DNA from 4 places in the Cupriavidus phytorum genome. Region 1 is predicted to be linked to each of the others. Evidence: predicted binding sites of a transcription regulator. Region 1 holds the regulator's gene; each other region holds the start of a gene.
What was found. Region 1 encodes sigma-54, which starts transcription at its own class of promoters, with help from an activator protein. Its sites were predicted from a motif close to TGGCANGNAANCTGCTTT; they were not measured.
Positions count from the first base shown of each region.

Region 2: the regulator sigma-54 is predicted to act here: its motif matches at 3,056-3,073, upstream of C7416_RS29370 (pilin).
Region 3: the regulator sigma-54 is predicted to act here: its motif matches at 2,373-2,390, upstream of C7416_RS27580 (TorF family putative porin).
Region 4: the regulator sigma-54 is predicted to act here: its motif matches at 2,894-2,911, upstream of C7416_RS21960 (ethanolamine ammonia-lyase subunit EutB).

Region 1 is NZ_QKZN01000003.1:52,563-58,117, forward strand. Features, by position in the region: gene hprK (HPr(Ser) kinase/phosphatase) at 1-448, opposite strand, end outside; gene C7416_RS08635 (PTS sugar transporter subunit IIA) at 531-986, opposite strand; gene hpf (ribosome hibernation-promoting factor, HPF/YfiA family) at 1,337-1,687, opposite strand; gene C7416_RS08645 (RNA polymerase factor sigma-54) at 1,736-3,214, opposite strand; gene lptB (LPS export ABC transporter ATP-binding protein) at 3,338-4,138, opposite strand; gene lptA (lipopolysaccharide transport periplasmic protein LptA) at 4,147-4,791, opposite strand; gene lptC (LPS export ABC transporter periplasmic protein LptC) at 4,912-5,541, opposite strand.
Region 2 is NZ_QKZN01000003.1:225,715-231,269, reverse strand. Features, by position in the region: gene C7416_RS09470 (hypothetical protein) at 1-45, shown strand, start outside; gene C7416_RS09465 (hypothetical protein) at 60-575, shown strand; gene C7416_RS09460 (PglL family O-oligosaccharyltransferase) at 577-2,394, opposite strand; gene C7416_RS29370 (pilin) at 2,491-2,988, opposite strand; gene C7416_RS09450 (TerC family protein) at 3,301-3,996, opposite strand; gene sucD (succinate--CoA ligase subunit alpha) at 4,242-5,123, opposite strand; gene sucC (ADP-forming succinate--CoA ligase subunit beta) at 5,212-5,555, opposite strand, start outside.
Region 3 is NZ_QKZN01000019.1:40,498-46,052, reverse strand. Features, by position in the region: gene amt (ammonium transporter) at 1-1,087, opposite strand, end outside; gene C7416_RS27585 (P-II family nitrogen regulator) at 1,120-1,458, opposite strand; gene C7416_RS27580 (TorF family putative porin) at 1,511-2,293, opposite strand; gene C7416_RS27575 (accessory factor UbiK family protein) at 2,682-2,960, shown strand; gene C7416_RS27570 (YifB family Mg chelatase-like AAA ATPase) at 3,052-4,593, shown strand; gene zwf (glucose-6-phosphate dehydrogenase) at 4,607-5,555, opposite strand, start outside.
Region 4 is NZ_QKZN01000009.1:202,252-207,806, reverse strand. Features, by position in the region: gene C7416_RS21970 (aminoacyl-tRNA deacylase) at 1-418, shown strand, start outside; gene eutC (ethanolamine ammonia-lyase subunit EutC) at 480-1,280, opposite strand; gene C7416_RS21960 (ethanolamine ammonia-lyase subunit EutB) at 1,317-2,699, opposite strand; gene C7416_RS21955 (AI-2E family transporter) at 2,921-3,958, shown strand; gene C7416_RS21950 (FadR/GntR family transcriptional regulator) at 4,028-4,747, opposite strand; gene C7416_RS21945 ((Fe-S)-binding protein) at 4,874-5,555, shown strand, end outside.

The DNA of each region.
Region 1 (5,555 bases):
GGAACACGCCGTGCATGGTCACGCGCGGCGCCGAGATGCGCGACAGGTACAGGCGCAGGTGGTCGATCACCGCGGCCGACGACACCGGCGTGGTGAACAGCGGCGTCGACGAGCGCGTGCAGCGCAGTTCCAGGTCCGGCGGCGGCTCCATGCCGTCGGCGATCACCAGGAACGGCGGCTCCAGCAGGATCAGCTCGCCCATCTGGCGCTTGCGGGTCTCGTCGTCGAGCCGCTGGTAGTACGTGATTTCGGGCTTGCCGAGGACCTGGATCCGGTTCGGGTGGATCAGGTTGAGGTGGCCCACCAGGTCTGCGGCGGAGGTCGCTTCGCGGGCAAATTCTACGTCAAAGGCGCGGTCCGCGCCCTCCAGGCCAGCGACCCACGAGAGTTTGAGGTCGGCTGCGTTGTCGTCGAAGATGGACTGGGAGGTGACGCCGGTGAGTTCCATGCGGTATGGCTGGTAAGGCGGTGTTCGAAGCGCGTGGCGCTTGCCCGGTCTGGTGCCGGCCCGCTGCGGGGGAGTCAGTGGATCAGGGATGCCATGCGATCAGCAGTTCGTGCACGGCATCGGGCGTGGGCAGGGTCGCCAGGCCCTCGCGCATGTCGCGATCCGACAGCAGTTGCGCGATCTCGGACAGGATTTCCAGGTGCTGCTGCGTCGCCTGTTCGGGCACCAGCAGGAAGATCAGCAGCGAAACCGGCTTGCCGTCCGGCGATTCGAACGGAATCGGCTCGGCCAGGCGCATGAAGGCGGCAAGGGGCTGCTTCAGGCCCTTGATGCGCCCATGCGGAATCGCCACGCCGGCGCCCAGTCCGGTCGAGCCCAGCGACTCGCGCGCGAACAGGTTGTCGGTGACGATGGCGCGAGCCACGCCATGGTTGTTCTCGAAGAGGAGCCCGGCCTGCTCGAACACACGTTTCTTGCTGGTGACGCTGACGTCGAGGGTGATGTTGCCGGGTGGCAGCAATTTGGCCAAACGATTCATGGGCGATGCGCAGGATTTCAGTTAGCGGGCGGATCGTTCCGCCGGGCAGCGGCTGCCTCCCTGACCGCCGCCAGCGCGGGGAAGACGTCCGGCCCATTATAGAGCAGCGGCTACCCTTGCATTGTGCGGTGCAGCGCGTGCAGGCGCGGCCACGATTTCTCTCTCTTTGTATGGCGCAGCATACACCTTGACGCTGCGCTTGCGAACATTTCGGCTTCCATGCGTGGCAAGGTTTGCTCCGCTGCCACAGCCGGCACTGTGCCAGGGCGCAAAAAAGCCGCGCTTCGTGGCGCGGCTTGCCTGTGGAATCCTTGGTTCAGCAGCCCTCTGCGGAGCTGCCGGGCACGGGTTTATTGCTGCATTTGCGCTGCGGCCATCTGGTACTTGACCGCTTCACGGTCGTGGCCTTGCACGCGATCCTTGTAGCGAATCACCTGACGGTCCAGCTTGTCGACGAGTGCGTCGATCGCCGCATACAGGTCTTCGTGATGCGCCTCGACAAAGATGTCCTTGCCCTTTAGATGCAGATTGATTTCCGCGTACTGACGCCGGTCCTTTTCCTTGTGATTGTCGACAGAGAGCAGCACGCTAACGCCAATGACTTGATCGAAATGCCTGACGATTCGCTCCAGCTTCGTTTCCACGTACTCACGCAGAGGGGGCGTGATGTCCAGGTGGTGTCCACTGATCTTGAAGTTCATAGCGCTTCTCCTTCTGAAAGAGCCTCACCAGGCAGGCGGTGGGCTCGGCTACAAAGACTTGCGGAGATTCACTGCGGGGATCTTCAGGGCTTCGCGATATTTGGCAACGGTGCGGCGTGCGACAACGAAGCCTTGCTCACCCAGCAGTTCGGCGATGCGACTGTCGGAAAGGGGATTCCTCGGGTCTTCGGCTCCTATCAGTTGCTTGATCAAGGCGCGGATGGCCGTTGATGAAGCCGCGCCACCGGTTTCGGTGGACACGTGGCTGCCGAAGAAGTACTTCAGTTCGAAAGTACCCATCGGCGTGGCCATGTATTTATTGGTCGTCACCCGGGAGATGGTTGACTCGTGTAAACCCAGTGTATCGGCAATCTCCCGCAAAACCAAGGGGCGCATGGCGATTTCACCGTGGGTGAAAAAGTTCTTTTGACGCTCGACAATGGCCTGCGAGACACGCAGGATGGTGTCGAACCTTTGCTGGATATTCTTGATCAGCCAGCGTGCCTCTTGCAGCTTCTGCTGCAGTCCCGCGGTGCCGGTCTCGCCTTTGGCGCCGCGCAGGATCTGCGCATACATATCGTTGATGCGCAGCCTCGGCATCACATCCGGATTGAGCTGTGCGATCCAACCGCCGCCGCTCTTGCGCACGAACACGTCGGGCACGACGAAATCGGCTTCGGGGCGGCTGTACGCGTGCCCCGGGTAGGGCGCCAGCGAGCGGATCAGATCATGCGCGGCCTTCAGCGCGACTTCATCGACCTGCAGGGCCTTCTTCAGTCGCGTGTAGTCGCGTACCGCAAGCAGTTCCAGGTGATGGGTGACGATGGTCAGCGCCAGTTCGCGCTGCGGGTGGGTCAGGCGGCGCAATTGCAGCGCCAGGCATTCGGCGGCATTGCGCGCGCCCACGCCGGCCGGGTCGAAGCTCTGCAGCAGCGTCAGGATGGCGTGGACTTCGTCGGGGTCGAACTCGAGTTCTTCGGGCAGTTCCGCGCAAATCTCTTCGAGCGAGGCGCTCAGGTAGCCATCGTCGTCGAGCGATTCGATCAGGAAGATGGCGAGCCCCTTGTCGCGCGCCGAGATCTTCAGCGGCGTCAGCTGCTCCATCAGGTATTCGCGCAGCGTGGGCTCGGCATCGCGCAGCTGCATCGGCGTCTTTTCGTCCTCGTCGCCTTGCGGCCGGCGGGCGAAGTCGTCCAGGCTCCAGTCGCTGTTGCCGTAGTCGTCGCCGCTACTGTTGTCGCCGTAGCTGTCATCGGCGGCGCCTTCGGCGCGGGCGTCGCCATTGCCCTGGGGCTCGGCGGGGGCGGGCGCGGGCGCGCTCTGTACGTTGACCGAGCCATCGGCGGCCACGCGCAGCGGGCTTTCGATCCAGTCGTTCTCCCGCTCGAGCAGCGGGTTTTCCGTCAGCGCCTGTTCGACTTCCTGCTGCAGTTCCAGCGTGGAAAGCTGCAGCAGCCGGATCGACTGCTGCAGCTGCGGGGTCAGTGCCAGGTGCTGGGAGAGGCGGAGCTGTAGCGACGGTTTCATGCGACCTATTTTATGCGCATCTTTCCGATGTTGGAACGGAAATTGCTATCGCTTATGCGCCGTGATCGCCGCTGGCTCTCCCCGCCGCGCGGCCATGGCTGCCCGCGCCGGGCAGCCGTCTTGTCACATGCGGAAGTTCTCGCCCAGGTAGACGCGCCGCACGGCGTCATTGGCGATGATGTCTTCGGGCTGGCCCGCGGCCAGCACCGTGCCTTCGCTGATGATGTAGGCGTGGTCGCAGATGCCGAGCGTCTCGCGCACGTTGTGGTCGGTGATCAGCACGCCGATATTGCGCGCCTTCAGGAAGCTGACGATGCGCTGGATCTCGCCCACGGCGATCGGGTCCACGCCGGCGAAGGGTTCGTCGAGCAGGATGAAGCGCGGCGACGACGCCAGCGCGCGCGCGATTTCCACGCGGCGGCGCTCGCCGCCGGACAGCGACAGCGCCGGGTTGTTGCGCAGGTGCGCGATCTGCAGGTCGTCGAGCAGGGAGTCCAGGCGGCGCTCGATCTCGGCCTTGGCCAGCGGCTTGCCCTTGTCGATCTGCAGCTCGAGCACCGCGCGGATGTTCTCCTCGACGTTGAGCTTGCGGAACACCGAGGCTTCCTGCGGCAGGTACGACAGCCCCATGCGCGCGCGCTCGTGAATCGGCAGGCCGCTGATGTGGTCGCCGTCGAGCACGATGTCGCCTTCGTCCAGCGCCACGAGGCCGACGATCATGTAGAACGACGTGGTCTTGCCCGCGCCGTTGGGGCCGAGCAGCCCGACCACCTCGCCGCTCTTGACGTCGAGCGAGACGTCCTTGACCACCGTGCGCGAGCCATAGCGCTTCTTCAGGTGGCGCACGACCAGCGTGCTGCCGCCGGGCAGGACGGAGTTGGCTTCGACGACAGGCTTGTCGGCAATGGTGGCGGTATCGGTCATGGGTACGGTCAGGGTTTGTTGGCGGGCGCGGGCGCCGACTTCAGGTCCAGCGGCGAGCCGCCTGCGGTGCCGGACTTCTGGTCCTGACGCGGCGACAGCACCGCGCGCACGCGGCCGGACGGGTTGGCCGCAGCGGCATCGCCGCTGCCGCCGCCCGCCGCGGTATAGAGTTCCTTGCGGCTGTCATAGGTCAGCACCGCGCCGCGGATCTCGTCGAGCAGCTTGGCGCCCTGCAGCCGCGCCATGCGGGCATTGCCGATCAGCTTGGAGAATTCCTGCTTGCCGTCGTACTCGATGCGGTCGCCCCAGCCGTCGATGTATTCGTCGACGCCTTCGCGCTTCTGGCGGATATAGGCCTGCTTGCCCGGCTTCGACGTCGCCACGGCGAACTGGTAGCCCTCGGGGTCGGTGCGCAGCTCGGCGGCGTCGGACTTCAGGATCATGGTGCCCTTGGTCAGCACCACGTTGCCGGTCAGCGTATAGATCTGCTTGACGTCGTCATAGCTGGCGTTGTCCGCCTCGAGCACCATCGGCTTGTCGCGGTCCGCGCGCTCGGCAAGGGCAGGCTGTGCCAGCAGGCCGAAGGCCAGGGCCAGCGCGATCAGGGCCGGGGCGGTGCGTCGACGGGACGATGTCGTCAGGGAAGCGGTCATGTTGGCAGGGTTGCTTGAGGGCGTCTGGATGCGTGGTGGTGCGGTTTGCGCGGACTTTGGCGCGTGCGCTGCAGGGCGGTGCCGGCCGGCACCGCGTGGGCGGCTGCGCCGGACCGGGAGTCAGGACCCTGGCGCACGGCCGGGGGACGGCCCGGTGATGATGGTGCCGCGTACGTTGCCGAGCAATTGTACTTCGCGGGTGACGTTGTTGAAGATCAGTCCATTGGCGGTCATGACCGACGGGCCGCGCGTCAGCTTGACCGGCTTGTCGGTCTTGACGATGTCGTCATTGACCAGCAGCTGGAAATAGCTCGATGCCGCGGTCAGCTGCGGATCCTTGGACGGATCCTTGCCCTGCTGGCGCAGCACGTAGCCATTGCCGTACAGGTCGATCACCGTGCCTTCGGCGTTCATGCGGCCGATGTCGGCGCGCGCGGTCACCGGCGGGCGGTCCGGCTCGTACGCGCGCATCGCGGGACGCGTGACCTCGTAGGTCTGGTCGTCCTCGAAATGGACCATGCGCTCGCCGGTGAAGCGGATCTTGGTGCTGCCGTCCGGTGCCAGCTCGGTGGCCGAGAAGCGGTCCATGAAGTAATCCGGCTCGTGCTTCTTGGCGGTCTGCGCGGCCTGGTCTTCCTTGGGGGAGTTGATCTGGACCAGCCAGAACGTGCTGCCCGCCACGATGGCCATCAGCAGCAGCGGCAGCAGCCGCATGACGATGCCGCTGAGGGAGGCGAGAAGTGCCTGCATGGTGTCCTTGGCGT
Region 2 (5,555 bases), 170 kb from region 1:
GGCGGCTGGCAACGCGTGCCGGCACAGCCGCCGGCCAATTCCTGACACGGGGTGACACCATGCATGCCCTGATCCGTGCCACGCTGGCCGTGGCCACCCTCGCCCTCGGCGCCTGCGCCGTGCTGCCGTCCGGACCCAGCGTGATGGCGCTGCCGGGCACCGGCAAGAACTTCGACCAGTTCCGCGCCGACGACTACAACTGCCGGCAATTCGCCTTCGGGCGCGTCGGCGGGGTGTCTTCGGCCCAGGCGGCCAACAACGCCGCGCTGGGCAGCGCCGCGGTGGGCACCGCACTGGGCGCCGCGGCGGGCGCGGCTTTCAACGGTGGCTCGGGCGCTGCCGTGGGCGCGGGCATCGGCCTGCTGACGGGCGCGGCAGTCGGCGCCGGCAATGCGCAATACGCCGGCTATGGCACGCAGCAGCAATACGACGCCGCCTACGTGCAGTGCATGTACGCCAGCGGCAATCGCGTGCCCGTGCCGGGGCGCGTGGCCGCCGTCCCGGCGCCGGCGCCGCGGTACTACTATCCGCCGCCCCCGCCGCCGGTCTACTACAGCCCGTATCCGTACTACTAGGTCAGTCCCGGCCCAGCTCCGCAAGCCGCCGCGAGCGGTCGACCACCCAGCCGCAGAACGCCTGCGGGCGCTGGTCCGCCGTCACGCCGCGGCACGCCTGCGCGATCGTCGCGTACTGCGTGGCCTCGTCGCCAAGGTAGTACCAGCGCAGGCGCTCCATCCACTGCCGGCCTTGCGCGGCATCGCCCGTCAGCGCCAGCAGCCATGCCGTGCGCGCGATCATGGTCGGCGTCGGCAGCAGATGCACCGCCGCGATATGCACGGGCAACAGCGCCGCGGCATTCTCCGGCGTGATCGCGGCCTGCCCGGCCGCATCGGCCTGCGCATGCTGGCGGAACCAGAAGCGCGGCATCGGCAAGGCCTGGCGGCCTTCGCTGCTGGCATACTCGCGCGCTTCCGCGCGGCGATAGTCCTGCCACATGGTGCCCAGCACCACCGCGGCCACCGCGACAAAGGCGAGCACTAGTCCCCGCGCCAACGGTAACGGAAGACGCCAGCGCCCGAAGCCAGACGGCTCCAGCCAGCCGAGCATGAAGCAGAACGGCAGGAAGAAATACAGGTAATGCAGCGGGTATTCCAGCATCGAATGCGCGCACAGCATCGCCAGCCAGGTCAGCACCAGCACGGTTTGCCTGCGCTCTTCGGCATCGCCATGCCACAAGCGCACCCGCACCACGCGCCACAGCCACGCCAGCAAGATCACGCCGACGCCGGTGGTGCCGACGATCCCGGTCTTCGCCAGCAGATCGAGAATCGCGTTGTGGGCGTGCAGGGACATCTCGACCTTCACACCGACCTGATCGAGCTGCTGGAACTGCGCCCAGCCGAACTCGCCCCAGCCGACGCCGAACCAGGGATGGGCGCGGAACATGGCGATGGCGTGCGCCCACAGCGCGCCGCGCGCTGAGATCTGGTCTTCGGCTTCGAGCTGGGCGATGGTGTCGAACAGGCGCCAGTCGAAGGCCTGCCCTGCGGCCTTGATGGCGGGTTGCAGTATCAAGAGCATCGCCACCATGGCAGCGGCAGCGACCACGAGCCCGACCGGACGCTGCATCGGATCCGCTCCGCGGCGCTCGCCTCGCGCCAGCCACGCTGCGATCATTGCGTAGCTCGCGGCAAGGCCAACATGCAGCACGCCGGTACGCGAGCCGGACAGCACGATACCGCTTTCCAGCAAGGCCACTGCCGCCAGCCACATCGGAAAGTGCAAACGCCCACGCGAGGCCAGCCACACTGATGCGACCAGTGCCAGACCGTGTACGGTGGCCTGGTGGTTGGGCTGGTTGAGGTTGCCCCAGAGGCGGCGGTTGGTGTCGTAGAAGTAGGTGGAGACTAGGCCGAAGGAGCGGGGTTCCAGGTGGAACAACTGCACCCATTGCGACACGGTGCCTAGCAGGCCGGCGATCAGGGCCGCAACGGCGAGGGCGTCACCGGTTTCCGCTTCGCTGCCAGACTGCGTGCTGCGGTACCACCATGCGGCAGAGGCCACGGCTGCGCCGAGCGAAAGCGTCAGCACAGTCATCAGGCGGCTGCCGGAAAAGTCGGTGTGTCCCAGGCTCGCGAAGATCAGGCTGACGAGGACAAGCCAGGGGAATAGCAGTGAGATTAGCGGTAGCGATGCGGATGACGTGGCGATCGTCGTCACCGGCCGGCGGGTCGCTCGAAATGCAACGGCAGCGACCGCGGCAATGCTGCACAGCGCGGCGGCCCATTCGCCGTAGAACGTGGCTAGTGGCAGCGTGTGCCGGGAGACCAGCAGCGGGATGACGATTGCTGCGATGAGGGCAGCCGACGGAAGGGTTGTCCGGGACGGCGGCATTTAGGCGCCTGTTCATGGGAAAGGCGCATGATAGCTTGGGCGATGGGCAAAGAAAAAGCGCCCGAAGGCGCTTTATGTCGGATTCATCGCTACAGGTTAGCGGTTGGTGGCGGGCATAATATTTGTCGGAATATTGTCCGTGTTGATCTTGGTGTAAGTAACCTGGGTGCCAGTTGCATCGGGGGCCCAGTCGGCTTCGTAGATATAGCCGCCGACTTCACCCTTGCCGGTAAATTTCACGTTCACTTTGCCAGGGGCGGCCGGCGGGCCAGCGGTTGCAGCGGTACCAGTCAGGGCAACTGCGGCTGTTGCATACTTGGGCGTCGGCAAGGACGTGATGTTCAGTTCGGTAGCCGTATCACACAGCGAGCCGTCACCGGCGTTGACCTGAAGACATTGAGCCACGGCCGTTTTTAGTGCCGCAAGGTCCGAAATGTTGTTCTGCCATTTGGACTTCGTCACATAATCCTGATACTGCGGAATCGCAATCGCCGCCAGGATACCAATGATCGCCACCACGATCATCAGTTCGATCAGCGTAAAGCCCTTCTGGACGCGGCGGCCCAGCTTTTTCAGTTGTTGTACCCGTTGCATGATTTGACCCCTCGAAGAGATTTTGGTTAAGCGTTGCACGTCTTCGGTTTCGTGACGCGGGGACGATAGAGCAGCAAGTGTGCCAGGCGCATCCCCCATCGGTAGGGGGTGAAAAGCGACAAATTTCGTCACCCGTCGGGGTGAGGCTTGCCGGTTGCGCCAAAAATTGTCACCCGGGACCGCTATCACAGGCAAGCGCGACAAAAAGTGCGATCACTCACATGAGTTAGTTGGCGCGGGCACCGACACGCGCGCGCCGCTCACAACGAAAAAGGGCGGCCAGCTGGCCGCCCTTCCCTTCATGTTGACGCGTCAGGCCGTCTGTGCCGACCGGCGGCTCAGCAGCTTGCCGATGATCACAACCAGGATCGCGCCGGCGGCGCCGAAGACCAGGTGGGCGTGCGGCACGTGGACTTCGAACCAGGCCGCGTCGACCGGGTCGCTGACCAGCATTTCGCCGGCGAGATAGCCGAGCAGCGCGGCACCCAGCACGATGATGACCGGGAAGCGCTCCATCACCTTGAGCAGGAGGGTGCTGCCGAACACGATCAGCGGGATCGACAGGCCCAGGCCGACGATCAGCAGCAGCAGCTGGCTGCCTTCCGGGCCCTTCTGCGCGGCGGCGGCCACGGCGACCACGTTGTCCAGCGACATCACCAGGTCGGCGATCAGGATGGTGCGGATGGCGGCCCAGATATTGTCCTTGGCGTCATGGCCGTCTTCGTCGTCCTCGCCGGTCAGCAGCTGCACGCCGATGTAGACCAGCAACACGGCGCCGATGATCTTCAGGTAGGGCAGGCTCAGCAGCTTGACCGCGGCCACGGTCAATACCACGCGCATGATGATGGCGGCGGCGCTGCCCCAGAAGATGGCTTTCTTCTGCTGGGCCGGCGGCAGGTTGCGCGAGGCGAGCGCGATCACTACCGCGTTGTCGCCGGACAGGACGATATTGGTCAGGATGATCGATCCCAACGCAATCCAGAAAGTGGTGGAAGACAGCAGTTCCACGGGGAGGCTCCTCGAGTTCTATGTGGTGGTGCGCCCCGTCATCCGACGGGATTTTGGATGTCTGAAAGCGCAGACATGACTGTTTAACGCATCAACCTTTCGATTAGATTTCAATTTTGTAATCTTCGGGTCAGGCGTGGCAAACGAACCACTTCGAGGGCCGGAAATGACAATGCCCCCGCAGGGCGGGGGCATTTCAAGCCGGGGCTTTCTCCGCCGCGGCGGAAAAAGCGCTGGACTGCCTGTTACAGCATTGCCTTCAGCAGGCGGCCCATTTCCGACGGGTTCTTGGTCACCTTGATACCGCAGGCTTCCATGATTTCCAGCTTGGCCTGGGCGGTATCGGCACCGCCCGAGATCAGCGCGCCGGCGTGGCCCATGCGCTTGCCCGGAGGCGCGGTCACGCCAGCGATGAAGCCCACCACCGGCTTCTTCATGTTGTCCTTGATCCAGTTGGCCGCGTTGGCTTCGTCCGGACCGCCGATCTCACCGATCATGACCACGGCGTCCGTTTCCGGATCGTCGTTGAACATCTTCATCACGTCGATGTGCTTCAGGCCGTTGATGGGGTCGCCACCGATGCCGACGGCCGACGACTGGCCCAGGCCCAGAGCGGACAGCTGGCCCACGGCTTCGTACGTCAGCGTGCCCGAGCGCGACACCACGCCGATGCGGCCCTTCTTGTGGATGTGGCCCGGCATGATGCCGATCTTGATTTCGTCCGGCGTGATCAGGCCCGGGCAGTTCGGTCCCAGCAGCAGGGTCTTCTTGTTCTCGCGGCGCATGCGGTCCTTGACTTCCATCATGTCGCGCACGGGAATGCCTTCGGTGATGCAGACCACCAGGTCCAGGTCGGCGTCAACGGCTTCCCAGATCGCGGCAGCGGCGCCCGCGGGCGGCACGTAGATCACCGACACGGTGGCGCCGGTCTGGGCCTTGGCGTCCTTGACGCTGGCGTAGATGGGAATGCCTTCGAAGTCTTCGCCGGCCTTCTTCGGGTTCACGCCGGCGACGAAGGCGTTCTTGCCGTTGGCGTAGTCGCGGCAGCCACGGGTATGGAACTGGCCGGTCTTGCCGGTGATGCCCTGGGTAATGACTTTGGTGTCTTTGTTGATCAGAATCGACATGCTTTCGTCCTTTGCTTGACTCTGGCAGCGCGGGCAAAGGCCACGCGCGCTGCCGAAGTTCGCTTGTATTGGGTAACGGCGCCTCGGCTTACTTGCCGGCGGCGGCAGCCACGACCTTCTGGGCGGCTTCTTCCATCGTGTCGGCCGAGATGATCGGCAGGCCCGAGTCAGCCAGCATCTTGCGGCCCAGCTCTTCGTTGGTGCCCTTCATGCGCACGACCAGCGGCACCGTCAGATGCACGGCCTTGGAAGCGGAGATCACGCCTTCGGCGATCACGTCGCAACGCATGATGCCGCCGAAGATGTTGACCAGGATGGCCTGCACGTTCGGGTTCTTCAGCATCAGCTTGAAGGCTTCGGTCACCTTCTCGGTGGTGGCACCGCCGCCCACGTCGAGGAAGTTGGCCGGCTCGCCGCCGAACAGCTTGATGG
Region 3 (5,555 bases), on a different contig from region 1:
TCGACGGCTTGCCCTTGCCGATCCACTCGCCGAAGGTCCACGACAGCACCGCGGCGCAGGTCGCCAGCAGCGTGTTGACGAAGGCCAGCGCGGCCGAGCCGTTGGCTTCCAGCGCCGAGCCGGCGTTGAAGCCGAACCAGCCGAACCACAGCAGCGAGGCACCCACCATGGTGAAGGTCAGGCTGTGCGGACGGATCGCCTCGCGGCCGAAGCCGATGCGCTTGCCGAACATAAAGGCGCCCACCAGGCCGGCCACCGCGGCATTGATGTGCACCACGGTGCCGCCGGCAAAGTCCAGCGCGCCCTTCTGGAACAGCCAGCCGGCCTTGGCCGTTGCGGCGGTGCCGGCGGCGGCGTCGGTGTAGGCGTCAGGGCCCGGCCAGAACCACACCATGTGGGCGATCGGCAGGTAGGCGAAGGTGAACCACAGCACCACGAACACCAGCACCGCCGAGAAGCGCGCGCGCTCGGCGAAGGCGCCGATGATCAGGCCGCAGGTGATGCAGGCGAAGGCGCACTGGAAGGCAAAGTAGCCCAGTTCCGGCAGCACCACGCCCTTGCTGAAGGTGGCGGCCACGGCGTCGACCGTCAGCCCCTTCATGAACAGCCGGTCGGTGCCGCCGAAGAAGGCATTGCCCTCGGTGAAGGCAAAGCTGTAGCCGTAGATGGCCCACAGCAGCGCCACCAGCGAGAAGATCACCAGGCACTGCATCAGTACTGACAACATGTTCTTGGAGCGCACCAGGCCGCCATAGAACAGCGCCAGGCCAGGCAGCGTCATCAGGATCACGAACGCGGTCGAGACCAGCAGCCACGCGGTGTCGCCCTTGTTGGGCACGGGCGCGGCCGGCGCGGCGGCCGCTTCAGCCGGTGCGGCCGCGGCGGGGGGTGCTGCAGGGGTCGCTGCCGGGGCCGCAGCGGGAGCCGCCGCAGCCGCTGCGGCGGCCGGCGCGGAAGTGGCGGCGGCCGAAGCCTCGGCGGCCGGCTTGTCCTGCGCCGCGGCCGGGGTCGACATGCCCACGCCGGCCGTGCCGACGGCCAGCGCCACCGCGCCCGCCGCCAGGAATCGCTTGATCCAGGTTTTCATGGAATTCACCTTTGTCTCTATGCTGTCTTGGGTCACAGGGCATCGCCGCCGGTCTCGCCGGTGCGGATGCGGATGACCTGCTCGATCGGGGCCACGAAGATCTTGCCGTCGCCGATCTTTCCGGTGCGGGCCGATTTCTCGACCGCCTCGATGGCGCGCTCGACCACGTCGTCGGGCACCGCCACCTCGATCTTCACCTTGGGCAGGAAGTCGACGATGTATTCGGCGCCGCGGTACAGCTCGGTATGGCCCTTCTGGCGACCGAAGCCTTTCACTTCGGTCACGGTGATGCCGGACACGCCCACGTCCGACAGCGCTTCGCGCACCTCGTCGAGCTTGAACGGCTTGATGACTGCGATGATGAGTTTCATCAGGATTCTCCTGGGAGCGGACCGGCATCAGCCCGCCCGGGCTGCTTCAGAGTTAGAAAGTCTTGGTGATCGAGGCCCAGGCCGCGGCCTTGCCAAGGTAGCGGCCGCGGTTGGCGCTGGTGTAGGCCACTTCCTTGGCGTTGGTGTCGACATAGGCGACCGCCAGCGCAAAGCCCTTGCCCAGGTCCTTGGTCAGGCCGATCTTCCAGTCGGTGTACGAGGCGTCGCTGTTGTGCTTCACGCCCTGGTAGCCGACGTGCGCGTTCAGCGTCAGGTCCCAGAAGTTGAGCGGCACGTTGGCGCTCAGGTCGACGTAGTAGCTGTTCTTGCTGTCGGCCCAGCCAAACAGGTTGGTGACCGAGTGCGAGTACTTCAGGAACACCGGGCCCCAGCCAACCCCGGCATACAGCTCGGTGGTGTACGGGCGCGGGTTGTTGTAGCCGCCCGGGTAGTAGTACTCGAGCACGCCCAGGTCATAGGCGAATTCGGTGCCGGCCACCTTGAAGGTGTTCTTGAAGCCGCCGTAGAAGTCCATCTCGACCGGCGCCGAGACTGCCGGGTTGGCGTCTTCGAGCCAGCTGATGCTGGAGTTCCAGTTGCCCAGGTAGAAGCCGCTTTCGTGCGCGTAGTCGAAACCACCCTGGATCGCCGGGCGCAGGTTGGTCTGGCTGATGCCGCGATAGCGGTAGTCCGTGACCAGCGACACGTTGGCCGTGAACGTATGCGGCGAGGCCGGCGCGGCAGCCGGGGCCGCGGCGTCGGTGCTCTGCGCCAGGGCGCCGCCGGCGGCACTGGCCAGGACCATCGCGCTGACTGCAAGGGCCAACTTCTTCATGGGGTTTTTCTCCTTTTCCTGTGGCTCGGATTTCGTTTCGTTGGATTCCGGTAAAGCTTTGAGGCAGCTCGCCCTCACTACTGCAACTGCCGTGCCACCCCACCGTAAGCAGCGGTCCATGCGCCACGGTCCGCACCGGCCAGCATCGCGCGCGGGCTTGAATCGGCCCCGCAGCGACGCCAGATCGGGTTAAAAGGTGTGAACGGCGCGGCGCCGGAGCTTTCGCCGGCGTGCCGCAGGGGCGATAATCGAGATCTGACAGTGGCTGCGTAGGGCCAGCGCGCACGGGAACCGCCCGCATTCAGGGCGCCCAATTCCTGTGCGAAAGCGCGCCATACGCCAGATGCCCAACCGGATTGGCACCAGTCAGGTGCGCAAAGGAGAAACCATGAAACCGACCGACCTCTTCAACGACCTGCAGAACAAGGTCAGCGAGGCGCTGCGCAATTCGCCGGCAAGGGACATCGAGAAAAACGTGCGCAGCATGATGACCCAGGGCTTTGCCCGGCTAGACCTGGTCACGCGCGAGGAATTCGACGTCCAGTCACAGGTGCTGGCGCGCACCCGCGCCCGCCTGGAGGAACTGGAAAGCCGCGTGGCCGAGCTGGAGCGCCGCGCCGGCATCCCGCCCGGCGCCGGTTCGGTGGATTCGACCGGGGGCGCGTGAGCACGCCGGTCCCGCCGCCATCCCCCAGCCTGCCTGAAGGCCGCCAGTCCTGGCGGCCTTTTTCGTTAACAGTTCCGTGCGGTTCGATGCCATGAGCCTTGCCGTCCTACGCAGCCGGGCCCTGACCGGCATCGCCGCGCCGCCGGTGCGGGTCGAGACCCACCTGGCCAACGGCCTGCCGGCCTTCACCATCGTCGGCCTGGCCGACACCGGCGTGCGCGAAAGCCGCGAGCGCGTGCGCGCCGCCATCCTCAACAGCGGCTACGAGTTTCCCAACCGCCGCATCACCGTCAACCTGGCGCCGGCGGACCTGCCCAAGGAATCCGGCCGCTTCGACCTGGCGATCGCGCTGGGCATCCTGGCCGCCAGCGGGCAGATTCCGGCCGACGCGCTCGACGCGCATGAATTTGCCGCCGAGCTGTCGCTGTCCGGCGAGCTGCGCCCGGTGCGCGGCGCGCTGGCCATGGCGATGGGGCTGGCGCGCGACAATGCCGCCCGCGCCGGCTCGGGCGAGGCGCCGCGCGCATTCCTGGTCGCCGCGGGCAACGGCGCCGAAGCCGCGCTGATCGAAGACCTGGCGGTGCATGCGGCCGCCACGCTGCGCCAGGCCTGCGACCACCTCGGTCCCGTGACCGAGGCGCGGCTGCCCCGCGCCATGCCGGCCTTGCTGCCCGCCGCCGCCGAGCGCGGCCCCGACATGCGCGAGGTGCGCGGCCAGGCGCAGGCGCGCCGCGCCATGGAAGTGGCCGCGGCCGGACAACATTCGGTGCTGCTGGTGGGTCCCCCCGGCACCGGCAAGTCGATGCTGGCGCAGCGCCTGCCCGGCCTGCTGCCGCCGATGTCGCTGCAGCAGGCGCTGGAAGCCGCCGCGGTGATGAGCCTGACCCCTGGCGGCTTTCGCGCCGAGGCCTGGGGCGTGCGTCCCTGCCGCGCGCCGCACCACACCGCGTCGGGCCCGGCCATGGTCGGCGGCGGCGGCAATCCGCGCCCGGGCGAGATCTCGCTCGCGCACCACGGCGTGCTGTTCCTGGACGAGTTGCCCGAGTTCGACCGCCGCGTGCTCGAAGTCCTGCGCGAGCCGCTGGAATCGGGCCGCATCACCATCGCCCGCGCCAACGGCCACGCCGACTTCCCCGCCTGCTTCCAGTTCGTGGCGGCGATGAACCCGTGCCCGTGCGGCTACCTCGGCCACCCCGACCGGCCCTGCCGCTGCACGCCCGACCAGGTGCGCCGCTACCAGTCGCGCATCTCCGGGCCCATGCTCGACCGCATCGACCTGCAGGTCGAGGTACCCGCGCAGGACCAGGGCGAAATGCTCGACGGCCCGCCCGGCGAAGCCAGCGCCGCGGTGCGCGCGCGCGTGCTGGCCGCGCGCGAACGGCAGCTGGCCCGCCAGGGCAAGCCCAACAATGAGCTGGGCGGGCGCGAGATCGAGCAGCACTGCGCCATGGACCCGCAGGCGCAAGCCTTGCTGCGCGGCGCGATGACGCGGCTGGCCTGGTCGGCGCGCTCGTACTTCCGCGTGCTGAAGGTGGCGCGCACCATTGCCGACCTGGCCGGCGCCGACGTGCTGGACGCCGCGCACGTGGGCGAGGCGATCCAGTACCGGCGCGCGCTGCGGATGGCCGGCTAGGGCGATCCCCGCCTCAGGCCTCTTCCGACCACTGCACGCCCTCGCGCGCCATGAACGCCGACGAGGCCGCCGGTCCCCACGTGCCCGCGGTATAGGGCCGCGGGCCTTCGTCCTGCGCGCGCCATGCCTCCAGGATCGGATCGACCCAAGTCCAGGCGGCCTGCAGCTCGTCGCGCCGCACGAACAGCGCCAGCCGCCCGCGGATGACATCGAGCAGCAGGCGCTCGTAGGCCTCGGCGCGACGCGTGGTGAAGGCCGAGTCGAGATTCAGCGCCAGGCTCAGCGGCTTGAGCCGCATGCCCTCGCCCGGCTGCTTCACCATCAGCGTCAGCCGCACCGATTCTTCCGGCTGCAGCCGGATCACCATGCGGTTGGGCTGCAGCGTGCTGCCCGGGTCGAAGATCGAATGCGGCACCTCGGCGAAGTGGATCACCACCTCGGTCACGCGCTCCTGCATGCGCTTGCCGGTGCGCAGGTAGAACGGCACCTGGTTCCAGCGCCAGGTGCCAAGCTCGGCCCGCATCGCGACAAAGGTCTCGGTGCGGCTGTCGGGCGGAATGCCCTCTTCCTGCAGGTAGCCGCGCACCAGCTCGCCGCCGATGGCGCCGGCGGTGTACTGGCCGCGCACGGTGTTGCGGCGCACGTCCTCGGGCGACATCGGTCGCAGCGAGCGCAGCACCTTGAGCTTTTCATCGCGCACCGCGTCGGAGTTGAGCGACGCCGGCGGCTCCATCGCCAGGATGCTGACCAGCTGCAGCAGGTGGTTCTGCACCATGTCGCGCATCGCGCCGGCCTCGTCGTAGAAGCCGCCGCGCGTGCCCACGCCCACGGTCTCGGCCACGGTAATCTGCACGCTGCGCACGAACGGCGTGCGCCACAGCGGCTCGAAGATCGAATTGCCGAAACGCAGCGCCATCAGGTTCTGCACCGTCTCCTTGCCGAGGTAGTGGTCGATGCGGTAG
Region 4 (5,555 bases), on a different contig from region 1:
CATCATCCGCCACCCCTACACCCTGAGCAGCATGGCCACGGCAGAGGCCGCGCACGTGCCCGGGGACCGGCTGGCCAAGACGCTGTTGCTGGAGGATGAACGCGGCTACGTTGCCGCTGTGATTCCTTCGAGCCATCACCTGCAGATGGCCGCCATCTGCGAACAGACCGGGCGCGACCTGGTGCTGGCGCACGAGGACGAGATCCGCGAGATATTCAAGGATTGCGACCTCGGCGCGATTCCGCCGGTGGCGATGGCATACGGCATGCAGACCTATGTGGACGACAGCCTGATGCAGCAGCCCGAAGTGTATTTCGAGGGCGGCGACCACCAGGACCTGGTGCACATGAGCGGCGACCAGTTCAAGCAACTGATGTCGGATGCCGGACACGGGCAATTCTCGCGCCGCATGATGTAAGCGGTGCACGGCAACGGCCACCACGCGGGTTGCGGCCCGCGTGGTGGCCGTTTTGCTGTTTTCAGCGGACCTGTGGCGATGCCTCGGCGCCGCCTGCGGGCAGCGCCGGCGCGCTGTCGTCTTTCAGGTCCACGCCTGAGCGCCCGAGCGCCGCCGCGCCGCGCAGCAGAAACACCAGCCGCTCGGCGGCCTGCGCATAGGACAGCCCCTCGGGTCGCACATTGGAGATGCAGTTGCGCTCGGCATCGGTGCGGCCGACGCGCGGCGCATGGGTCAGGTAGATGCCAAGGCTGTCGGGCGAACTCAGCCCGGGCCGCTCGCCGATCAGCATCACCACCTGGCGCGCGCCCAGGCGCTCGCCGATCTCGTCGCCCAGTGCCACGCGCGACTGCTCGGCAACTACCACGGGGCCGATCTGCCAGTCCGGCGGCAGGCGCTCACGCGCCGCCTGAAGCAGCGGCAGCGCATGGCGCTGCGTCGCCAGCGCGGACAGGCCGTCGGCAATCACGAACACCACATCAGGTGCCTGCGGCGGCCGTGCCGCGTCCAGCCGCTTACGGCTGACTTCGTCGAGACGACGGCCCAGGTCGGGGCGGCGCAGGTAGTGCTCGCGGTCAGGCGCCGCGCTGTGCACCGCCGCGTGCGCCAGCCCGGCCGCATCCAGCGCCGCGGTGACCGCGCCCACCTCCAGCGCCAGGTGCACCGCATCGCGCGCCTGCGCGTGGGCCAGGCCGAAGGCCAGCACGGCGTCGGTGGGCTGGCTGTGGCCGGTGCGGCCCAGCGCGATGCGCGCGCGCGTGAAGCGGCGCAGCCGTTGCCACGGGTCGGCTTCGGCCACCGCCGCCGGGTCGGGATCCGGCATGGCGGGAGCCTGGTGTTCGGAGGTCATCGCGGCTCCTTACAAGCTGTGGGCCATCTGCAGCAGCGGCTGGCGCGACGCGGGCTCCAGCAGCCGGCCGGCGCCGTCGGCAATGCCCATGCGCTGCAGCCAGGCCTCGAATTCCGGCGCCGGGCGCAGCCCCAGCACTTCGCGCAGGTACAGCGCGTCGTGGAACGAGGTGCTCTGGTAGTTCAGCATGATGTCGTCGGCGCCGGGCACGCCCATGATGAAGTTGATGCCGGCCACGCCGAACAGCGTCAGCAGCGTATCCATGTCGTCCTGATCGGACTCGGCATGGTTGGTGTAGCAGACGTCGCAGCCCATCGGCACGCCCATCAGCTTGCCGCAGAAGTGGTCTTCCAGCCCGGCGCGGATGATCTGCTTGCCGTCGTACAGGTACTCCGGCCCGATAAAACCCACCACGGTATTGACCAGCAGCGGCGAGAACGCGCGCGCCACCGCATAGGCGCGCGCCTCCATGGTCTGCTGGTCGACGCCGTGGTGCGCATCGGCCGACAGCGCACTGCCCTGCCCGGTCTCGAAGTACATCAGGTTGTCGCCCACGGTGCCGCGCGCCAGCGCCTGCGCGGCGTCGTGCGCCTCGGCCAGCAGCGACAGGCTGATGCCGAAGGCCGCATTGGCGCGCTCGCTGCCCGCCACCGACTGGAACACCAGGTCCACCGGCGCGCCCTGGCCGATCGCGCGCAGCGTGTTGGTGACATGGGTCAGCACGCAGGACTGCGTGGGGATGTCGAAGCGGCTGCGCAGCTCGTCGATCATGCGCAGCAGCGAGACGATCGCGCCGAGGTTGTCCGAGGCCGGATTGACGCCGATGGTGGCATCGCCGCAGCCATAGAGCAGCCCGTCGATGATCGAGGCGGCGATGCCCTTGGGATCGTCGGTCGGGTGGTTGGGCTGCAGCCGCACCGCCAGCCGGCCCGGCAGCCCCACCGTGCTGCGAAAGCGCGTGACCACCTGGCACTTGCGCGCCACCGCGACCAGGTCCTGGTTGCGCATCAGCTTGCTGACCGCCGCCGCCATTTCCGGCGTGATGCCCGGCGCGACCCGCGCCAGCATGGCGCTGTCGGTTTCATGCCGCAGCAGCCAGTTGCGCAGGTCGCCCACGGTGGTGGCATCGATCGCGGCAAAGGCGGCGGCGTCGTGGCGGTCGTGGATCAGGCGCGTGACCTCGTCGTCTTCATAAGGCACCAGCGCCTCGTTGAGGAAGCGCGTCAGCGGCACCTCGGCCAGCGCCAGCCGTGCCGCCATCCGCTCCTGTTCGCTTTGCGCGGCAAGGCCCGCCAGCGCATCACCGGAGCGCGCCGGGCTGGCCCTGGCCAGCAGCGTGCGCAGGTCGGCAAAGACGTGGCGGTGGTTGCCGATGGTATGGGTGTAGGCCATGCGTTGCGTTCCCGGGCTTGGCGACAACTAGGACTACGCGGCGAACCACGGGCCGCGCGCGATTCCCCCTAATATAGACACCCTTTGCGTGTGCCGATATGCCAACATCGGTGCCAGGTCGTGGCGGCCGGGCGACCGAAGCCGCGACTGACGCAGCGATTACATCTGGATCGGCGAGAATCCAGGAATTCTTTTCAGCAAATTGCATGCCGGAGACACCGATGAAAGACCCCGAACCGACCGTCACCCCGCGCCTGCCGCCGGCCGCGTGGTACAGCGTCGGCACCGTCGCCTACCTGCTGACCGCGCTGGCGCTCTGGACCGTGCTGCATGCCAACCTGGTGGCGGCGCTGCTGTCCGGGCTGCTGCTGTATTCGCTGGTGGACGTGCTGGCGCCGCGCCTGAAGCGCCTGCACCAGCGCCACGACGCGCTCGCGGTGGCGATCCTGTCGGCGCTGATCCTGCTGGGCCTGACGCTGGCGGGCTGGCTGCTGGTGCGCTTTGTCAGCGGCGAGGGCAATACCCTGGACGGCCTGCTCAACCACGTCGCCGACATCATCGACCGCTCGCGCGGCCAGCTGCCGCCATGGGTCAGCGACGCGCTGCCCAACGGCGTCGACGAGCTGGCCAACACGCTGATCGACACCCTGCGCGAGCATGCCGCGATGGCGCAGAAGCTGGGCGCCGAGGTGCTGCGCACGCTGGTGCATATCCTGATCGGCCTGGTGATCGGCGCGATGGTGGCGCTGTACCGGGCGGTGGCGCGGCCCAACCGGCGCCCGCTGGCGGCCGCCCTGGTGGCGCGGGCGCGCACGCTGCAGCAGGCGTTCTCGCAGTTCATCTTCGCGCAGATCCAGATCTCCACCATCAACACCGTGCTGACCGCGCTCTACCTGCTGCTGGTGCTGCCGCTGTTCGGCGTGCATCTGCCTTTGAGCAAGACCCTGGTGGTGATCACCTTCGTCGCGGGCCTGCTGCCGGTGCTGGGCAACCTGATCTCGAACACGGCCATCGTGGTGGCCTCGCTGTCGGTATCGCTGCCGATCGCGGTGGGCTCGCTGGTGTTCCTGGTGGTGATCCACAAGCTGGAGTACTTCCTCAATGCGCGCATCATCGGCGCGCGCATCCAGGCGGCGGCGTGGGAACTGCTGATGGTGATGCTGCTGATGGAGACGCTGTACGGCATCCCGGGCGTGATCGCCGGGCCGATCTTCTACGCGTACCTGAAGCGCGAACTGGCCGGCGCCGGGCTGATCTGAAGGCAGTGGCCGGCACGCCGGGCCGGTGGTAGGACCAATAACACGTCCATTACGACCTACGACCTGTATTCAGGCCCCGTCGTGCTCCACGCGGCTGCGCACGAAGTCGATGTGGGTCTGCATCGCCGTGCGCGCCTCTTCCGGACGGCGCGCACAGATCGCCTCGCACAGCGTGCGGTGCTGCAGCAACAGCAGGTCCGAGGCGCCGTCGTCCTGTTCGCGCAGGCCGGTGCCGTTGATGGTGATGTGCTCGCGCAGCATGCCGATCACGCTGGTATGCAGGTGCAGGAACATGGTGTTGTGCGAGGCCTGCGCGATGGCGTCATGCAGCTGCGCATCGGCATCGGCCTCGGCCTGCTTGTCGTCGGCGGCGCGCGCGCGTTCCAGTTCGGCCATCAGCGCGCGGATGCGCCTGACGTCGGCGGCATCCGCGCGAAGCGCCGCGAAGTAGGCCGTGGCGCCTTCCAGCACGCGGCGAAATTCCAGGATGTCTTCGCGCAGCGCGGGATGGTCCGCCACCAGCTGGCCCCACGGCGAGGCAATGCCGGCGCGCAGCTGGTCGGTGGCATAGACGCCAGCGCCGCGCCGGCTCTGCAGCAGGCCGCGCGCGGCCAGGCGCTGGATCGCCTCGCGCACGGTGTTGCGCGCCACCGCGTACTGCTCGGCCAGCACGCGCTCGGCCGGCAGACGCGTGCCGGGCGGCCAGGTGCCGTCGAGCAGGGCCGTCTCCATGCGCCGCATCACCGACTCCACGCGTCCGCGGGTATGCCCGTGCCTGGCTGCCGTCATGCCGTAGTTTCCTCGCTCCTGAACTGGCGCGACCTGCCTGCTGAATTGGTCCAACCAATTTGAAGCGCCGCGCGGAAGCGGGAATTATGCGCCCAAACGTGCGACCCAGCACGTGTGGAGCGAGACATGAAGGATCGTCAGTACCCCAGCGGCCCTGCCCCCACGCAGGCCTACCTGTTTGCCACCTGCCTGGTCGACATGTTCGTGCCGCAGGCTGGCCTCGATGCCGTGCGGCTGCTCGAGCGCGAAGGCCTGACCGTGCATTTCCCGCGCGGCCAGAGCTGCTGCGGCCAGCCTGCGTACAGCAGCGGCAACCCCGACGCGGCCCGTGCGGTCGCGCGCGCCCAGCTCGACCTGTTCGGCCAGCCGTGGCCGGTGATCGTGCCGTCCGGCTCGTGCGCCGGCATGATGCGCCACCACTGGCCGCAGCTGTTCGCCGACGATCCGGTGGCCGGCCCGAAGGCCCGCGAACTGGCCGCGCGCGTCTATGAGCTGGGCGAATTCCTGTTGCACGTGCTGAAAGTGGACTTCGGCGCTGCGGCACCATCGGCCGAGCCGCCGGAGCGCATCGTGCTGCATACCTCGTGCGGCGCGCGCCGCGAAATGGGTACGCGCCAGCACGGCGTGGCGCTGGTCGATGCGCTGCCGGGCGTGACCCGCGTCGAGCATGCGCGCGAGTCGGAATGCTGCGGCTTCGGCGGCACCTTCTCGCTCAAGCATCCGGATATCTCCGGCGCGATGGTGCGCGACAAGGTGGCCTCGGCCTGCGCCACCGGCTGCGACCGCCTGGTCTCGGCCGACTGTGGCT